One region of the Achromobacter sp. RW408 genome, then DNA from elsewhere that is predicted to be linked to it. Evidence: riboswitches for the same ligand, from Rfam matches in the RefSeq annotation. Region 1 holds a riboswitch; the other holds the start of a gene.
The links. A riboswitch is a leader RNA that binds a small molecule or an ion and turns the genes downstream of it on or off. The one in region 1 is predicted to bind glycine.
Positions count from the first base shown of each region.

Region 2: linked by a shared signal. The riboswitch ahead of DK459_RS10290 (D-amino acid dehydrogenase) and the one ahead of gcvT (glycine cleavage system aminomethyltransferase GcvT) in region 1 are both predicted to bind glycine.

Region 1 covers NZ_QHHO01000047.1:488,998-492,397, reverse strand. The annotation lists gene DK459_RS18390 (superoxide dismutase) at 1-210, shown strand, start outside; gene DK459_RS18385 (ZIP family metal transporter) at 238-1,131, shown strand; glycine riboswitch at 1,201-1,293, shown strand; glycine riboswitch at 1,327-1,449, shown strand; gene gcvT (glycine cleavage system aminomethyltransferase GcvT) at 1,533-2,633, shown strand; gene gcvH (glycine cleavage system protein GcvH) at 2,732-3,109, shown strand; gene gcvP (aminomethyl-transferring glycine dehydrogenase) at 3,201-3,400, shown strand, end outside.
Region 2 covers NZ_QHHO01000046.1:63,945-67,344, forward strand. The annotation lists gene DK459_RS10280 (3-hydroxybutyryl-CoA dehydrogenase) at 1-674, shown strand, start outside; gene ampC (class C beta-lactamase) at 702-1,898, opposite strand; glycine riboswitch at 2,066-2,156, shown strand; glycine riboswitch at 2,158-2,244, shown strand; gene DK459_RS10290 (D-amino acid dehydrogenase) at 2,289-3,400, shown strand, end outside.

The sequences.
Region 1 (3,400 bases):
GTGACGCCCGCCGGCAAGCTGGCGGTGGAAAGCAGCGCCAACCAGGACAGCCCGCTGATGCAGGGCAACACGCCGATCCTGGGCCTGGACGTGTGGGAACACGCCTACTATCTCAAGTACCAGAACCGCCGCCCGGAATACATCGGCGCCTTCTACAATGTGATCGATTGGCCCGAGGTGGCGCGCCGCTACGCCGCCGCCGTGGGCTGAGCCGGCATTGCGCGGGGGCAGCGGTCCATGAATACCTTCAGCCGTCATCGCATCCGGCCCGCGGCCACCAGCGTCAGTGTCTGGACGCTGGCGGTGCTGGTCGCCTGCCTGGGCCTGCACCAGATGTGGGTCTATTTCAACGACCACGCGCCGCACGTGGCCGACGCCCTGCTGGGCGGCATGGTCGCCGCGGGCGCCACCGCGGCGGGCACGCTGCCGATCCTGTTCGCGCGCACCATCCCGCAGAAGATGCAGGACAGCATGTTCGGCTTCGGCGCCGGCGTGATGCTGGCCGCCAGCGCCTTCTCGCTGGTGGCGCCGGGCATCGCGGCGGCCGAGGCGCAGGGCGCGGGGCCGTGGGGCGCCGGCCTGACGGTGGGCGCCGCCATCCTGCTGGGGGCGGCGGCGCTGTTGCTGATGGACCGGTTGCTGCCCCACGAGCATTTCATCAAGGGCCGCGAAGGCATCGAGGCCCACCGGCTGCGCCGTACCTGGCTGTTCGTCTTCGCCATCACCCTGCACAACCTGCCCGAAGGCCTGGCCATCGGCGTCGGCTACGCCGGCAACGATCCGGTGCGCGGCACGGCGCTGGCCACCGGCATCGCCATCCAGGACATCCCCGAAGGCCTGGTGGTGGCCGTGGCGTTGATCGCCGCGGGCTACAAGCGCGCGTTCGCGGTGGCACTGGGCATGCTGTCCGGCCTGGTCGAGCCGGTGGGCGCGGTGCTGGGCGCGGCCGTGGTGGGCTGGTCGGCGGCGCTGCTGCCGTGGGGCCTGGGCTTTGCCGCGGGCGCCATGTTGTTCGTGATCAGCCACGAAATCATTCCCGAATCGCACCGCAAGGGGCACGAGGTCTACGCCACCTGCGGGCTGATGCTGGGCTTCGTGCTGATGATGCTGCTGGACACCGCGCTGGGCTGAAGCGGCGCCCGGGCGGCGATCGCGGATCAACAACGGAACCGCGTTTCGCGGTATGCTTTCGGCGCTGTCACGCATGTTGCGGGAGAGAGCGGCCGTTCGCGGCTGCCGCCGAAGGCGCAATTCGCCCGGAATCGCTCAGGTATCCCATACCGCGCATGCTTGCCCTGTCCCGGTTTTCACCGCGCGGACTCGGCAAAGCAGCACTCTGGAGAGACCTGGCGCCGCTGCCCAATCAGGGACATAGCGAGCAGCCCAGGCGCCGAAGGTGCAAACCCGTCACGCGGGGCAACTCTCAGGCAAAAGGACAGAGGGGCGGAAGATTCAGCCGTTGCGTGGGCGCATCCCGTCCGCCGGCGGCATTCCGTAACCCTGGCACCGCTGCCGCTCCGGAGTACCCGCGCATGTCCGCACCCCTCAAACGCACCCCGCTGGCCGAAGAACATATCGCCTCCGGCGCTCGCATGGTCGATTTCGGCGGCTGGGATATGCCCCTGGCCTACGGCTCGCAACTGGAAGAGCACCACGCGGTGCGCCAGGACGCCGGCATGTTCGACGTCTCGCACATGCTCAACGCCGACGTCACGGGCCCCGACGCCTACGCCTTCCTGCAGCGCCTGGTGGCCAACGACGTCGCCAAGCTGACCGTACCGGGCAAGGCGCTCTACACCTGCATGCTGAACCCGCAGGGCGGCGTCATCGACGACCTGATCGTGTACTTCTTCGCGCTCGACGAATGGCGCGTGGTGGTCAACGCCGGCACGGCCGACAAGGACATGGCCTGGATGCAGCGCGTCAAGCAGGCCGGCAAGTTCGACGTCACCATCACGCCGCGCCGCGACCTGGCCATGATCGCCGTGCAGGGCCCCAACGCCCGCGCCAAGGTCTGGGCCGCGCGCCCGGCCTGGCAGGCCGCCAGCGAGCCGCTGACCCCGTTCGTGGCCGCGCGCGTCGGTGACGACACGCTGGTGGCGCGCACCGGTTACACCGGCGAAGACGGCTTCGAAATCGTGCTGCCCGCGGCCGAGGCGGTGCAACTGTGGCGCGACCTGGCGGCCCAGGGCGTGCGTCCGGCGGGCCTGGGCGCGCGCGACACGCTGCGCCTGGAAGCCGGCATGAACCTGTATGGCCAGGACATGGACGAACTGACCCAGCCCGGCGAAGCCGCGCTGACCTGGACGGTGTCCCTGAAGAACCCCGAGCGCCGCTTCATCGGCCGCGACGCGCTGGAGCAGTTCGCCACGCCCGCCGCCTTCGTCGGCCTGAAACTGCAGGAACGCGGCGTGATGCGCGCCCACATGGCGGTGCGCACCAAGAACGGCGTGGGCGAACTCACCAGCGGCACCATGTCGCCGACGCTGGGCGTTTCGATCGGCTTTGCCCGCCTGCCGCAAGGCGTGGTCGCGGGCGACACGGTCGAGGTCGACATCCGCGGCAAGTGGGTGCCCGCCCTGGTCTGCAAGCTGCCGTTTGTCCGTAACGGCAAAGCCGTCGAACACTCGTAAACTCGAAGCTTCGCGCCGGTGGCCGGCCCTGCGGGGCGCGGCCGCCGGCGCGAGGCGCGCAACACCATTTCCTTATCCGAATCCCCCCAGGAGTCCTCATGAGTCTGCCCACCGATCGCAAGTACACCGAGTCCCATGAATGGGTCAAAGCCGAAGGCGACGTGTTCGTCGTCGGCATCACCGATACCGCCCAGGACCAGCTGGGTGACCTGGTCTTCGTCGGCGACGTCAAGGTCGGCGCCAAGCTGAACGCGGGCGAGACCGCCGGCGTGGTCGAGTCGGTCAAGGCCGCCTCCGACATCTACGCGCCCGTGGCCGGCGAAATCGTCGCGTTCAACGACGAGCTGGAAAGCAACCCCAACCTGATCAACGAATCGGCCTTCACCGCCTGGATCTTCAAGATCAAGCCGGTCAACGCCGCCGATGCCGACAAGCTGCTGGACGCCGCCGGCTACGAAGCCGTGGCCAACGGCTAAGCCCGTCAGGGCGGGCGCGGCGCTGGCGCCGCCGCCCGTCCATGCATCACCGTCCGTCCCTTCCGACGACACCGCCATCTCGAGATCCCCCATGTCGCGCGCCCTAGACACCCACACCGACTTCATCCCCCGCCACATCGGCCCCTCCGACGCCGACCAGGCCGCCATGCTCGCCGCCATCGGCAGCCCCAGCCTGGACGCCCTGATCGAAGAAGTCGTGCCGCCCAAGATCCGCAGCCAGGCGCCGCTGGCGCTGCCGCCGTCGCGCAGCGAAGCCGACGTGCTGGCCGA
Region 2 (3,400 bases), on a different contig from region 1:
GCGAGGCCTGCGCGCCGGACAGCGTCATCGCCTCCACCACCTCGACCTTCCTGGTCACCGAACTGGCCGACATGGTGCGCGCGCCCGGCCGCTTCCTGAACGCGCACTGGCTCAATCCCGCCTACCTGATCCCGCTGGTGGAGGTGAGCCCCGGCCCGCGGACCAGCGACGCGGCGTTGCAGGACCTGCTGGCGGTGCTGCGCCTGGCCGGCAAGACGCCGGTGCGGTGCGCGCCCGCCGCCGGCTACATCGTGCCGCGCATCCAGGCGCTGGCCATGAACGAGGCGGCCCGCATGGTCGAGGAAGGCGTGGCCAGCGCCGAGGACATCGACACCGCCGTGCGGCTGGGCTTCGGCCTGCGCTTCTCGGTGCTGGGCCTGCTGGAGTTCATCGACTGGGGCGGCGGCGACATCCTCTACTACGCCTCGCGCTACCTGTCCGGCGCGCTCGATGCGCGCTTCGCGGCCCCGGCCATCATCGAACGCAACATGGAACAGGGGCGCAACGGCCTGCGCGAAGGGCAAGGCTTCTACGACTATGGCGGCATGGACGTCGAAGCGTACAAGCTGCGGCGGCTGGGCGAGTTGTGCGCGCGGCTGGAGATCATGGGGTTGCTGCCGAGGTTCGATGGCGCCAGGGCGGCCGGCCAGGCGCCCCCTGCGGCCCGATCCTGAAGGCCGCTGCGCGCCGGGCGGCGGCATTCACGGCGCCAGCGCCTCGAGCACCCGCAGCGCCAACCGCACCCGCGCCTCGTTGGGATAGTTGCGGTTGGCCAGGATCACGATGCCGAGCTTGCGCGACGGCACGAACGCCACGTAGGCGCCAAAGCCATTGGTGGCGCCGGTCTTGTTAACCCACACCGCCTGCTGCGGCGCCAGCGGCGGTTGCTGGGCCTTGACCGGCAGGGTCTCGAACGCGACCTGGGCGGAGTTGCCGCGCACCAGGTCGTCCACCGACACCGGGTAGCGATACTGTTCCCAGATCAGGTCCTGCGTCATCGCGCCCAACTGGTAATAGCCGGTGTGGGTCTCGGCGATGGCGCGCTGCAGCGTGGCGTCGACCGGCGCGGCGCCCAGGTTGATCTCGACGAAACGCAGCATGTCGCGGGCGCTGGACTTCACGCCGTAGGCCTCGTCGGCCAGCACGCCCGGGTTCAGGCGCACCGGCGCGTCCTGCTTGTCGTAGCCCTGGGCGTAGTCGGGCATCTTGCGCGGCGGCACTTCCAGCCAGGTGTCGCGCAGGCCCAGCTTGGGAAACAGCTGCTGCTCCATCGCCGCCACGTAGGACTCGCCCAGCGCGCGCGCCGCCACCACGCCCAGCATGCCGATGCTGGGGTTGGCATAGGTGCGCTTCGTGCCGGGCGCATACTGCGGAGTCCAGGCCTTGAGGTAGTCCATCAGTTGCGCCGTGTTCTGGACCGCGTCCGGCACCTGCAAGGGAAAGCCGCCGGCGGTGTGCGTGGCCAGGTTCACCAGCGTCAGCTTGGCGAATTCGCTGCCTTGCAGCTCGGGCACCCACTTGGCCGGACTGTCGGCCAGCGACAGGCGGCCCGTGGCCTGCGCGTAGGCGGCCAGCGTGACGGTGAAGGTCTTGCTGATCGAACCCAGTTCGAACAGGGTGTCGCTGGAAACGGCGCGGCGCGGCTGGCGCGAGGCGTCGCCATAGTTGAAGAAGCGCTGCTCGCCGTTGTGGCTGACGCCGATGGCCATGCCGTCGATGCCGTATTGGCGCATGACCTCGGCCACCGCGGCGTCGACGGCGGCGGTGGCGCGATCGGCCTTGGCGGGCGTGGATGCGGAGGCCGATGCCGTGGCTGCCTTGGCGGCGGGCGCTTGCGCAACGGCCGGGCTGGCCGAGGCGGTGCCGGCCAGGGCCAGCGCCAACGTCGTGGACAGCAGGGAAATACGGAACATTGCCGGAGCGCGCATGCGGGATCGTCCTTTCGTTTTCTGACCGGCGCGTGCCGCGCGGGTTGGCGCCCAGTGTAGAGCCTATCCGCCTCCTTCCTGGTATTAACCCTGAGTCCCGCTCGCGGCAGATTTTGGCTATTCTCACTGCGTCGATTCAAAACCCCGCAGAAGAGTCCCGTCCCCGTGGCGGGCGCCGACGGAGCAACCGCCCCGGAAACTCTCAGGCAACAGGACTGCGCGGTCTAGACAATCTGGAGAGAGGCGCCTGGCGCCCACCGAAGGGGAACCCGCGCCCTCGCGCCCGGGTGAAGCTCTCAGGTACAGAGACAGATGGGGTGCCGCGATCATCGGATCGTGGCCACGCCATCTGGAGCCATCATGCCCCGCATCGCCATCATCGGCGCCGGTATCACCGGCGTCACGTCCGCCTACGCCTTGAGCAAACTGGGCTACGACGTCACCGTCTACGACCGTCAGCGCTATCCCGCCATGGAGACGTCCTACGCCAACGGCGGCCAGTTGTCCGCCAGCAATGCCGAAGTCTGGAACAGCGCCGCCACCATCATGAAGGGCCTGCGCTGGCTCGGCCGCCACGACGCGCCGCTGCTGCTCAATCCGCGTCCGAGCTGGCACAAGTATTCATGGCTGGCCCAGTTCATGGGGCAGATCCGCAACTATCGCCAGAACACCATCGCCACCACGCGCATGGCGATCGAGGCGCGCCAGCACCTGTACGCCATGGCCGAGGAGGAAGGCATCGATTTCGACCTGGAGCGCCGCGGCATCCTGCACATCTACCACGATGCCGCCAGCTTCGAGACCGCGCGCCGCGCCAACGCGCTGCTGCGCGAAGGCGGGCTGGAGCGGCACGCCGTCACGCCGGAGGAAATCCGCGGCATCGAGCCGACGCTGCAAACGCCCTGCCACGGCGGCTTCTATACGCCGTCCGACGCCACCGGCGACATCCACAAGTTCACCAGCGGCCTGGCGCGGGCCTGCGCGCGCCGCGGCGTGCGCTTCGAACAGGATGCCGACATCCGCGCCATCAGCCGCGACGGCCTGCCCTACGTGCTGGACCTGGCGCGCGAAGACGGCAGGCGGCGCGAGCAGCACGAAACCGACGCCATCGTGGTCTGCGCCGGTGCCGCCAGTCGCCAGTTCGCGCGGCAATTGGGCGACAGGCTGAACATCTACCCGGTCAAGGGCTATTCGATCAGCGTGCACCTGGACGACGCCGCCAGCCAGGCCGCCGCGCCCAACGTGAGCCTGCTGGACGAGGCCGCCAAGATCGTCACCAGCCGCCTGGGCGACCGTTTCCGCGTGGCCGGCACGGCCGAGTTCAATGGCTTCAACCTGGACATCCGCGCCGAGCGCATCCAGCCGCTGGTGGACTGGACCCGCCGCCACTTTCCCGGCGTGCGCACGGCGCGCGTGGTGCCGTGGTGCGGGTTGCGGCCGATGATGCCCGACATGATGCCGCGCGTCGGCCC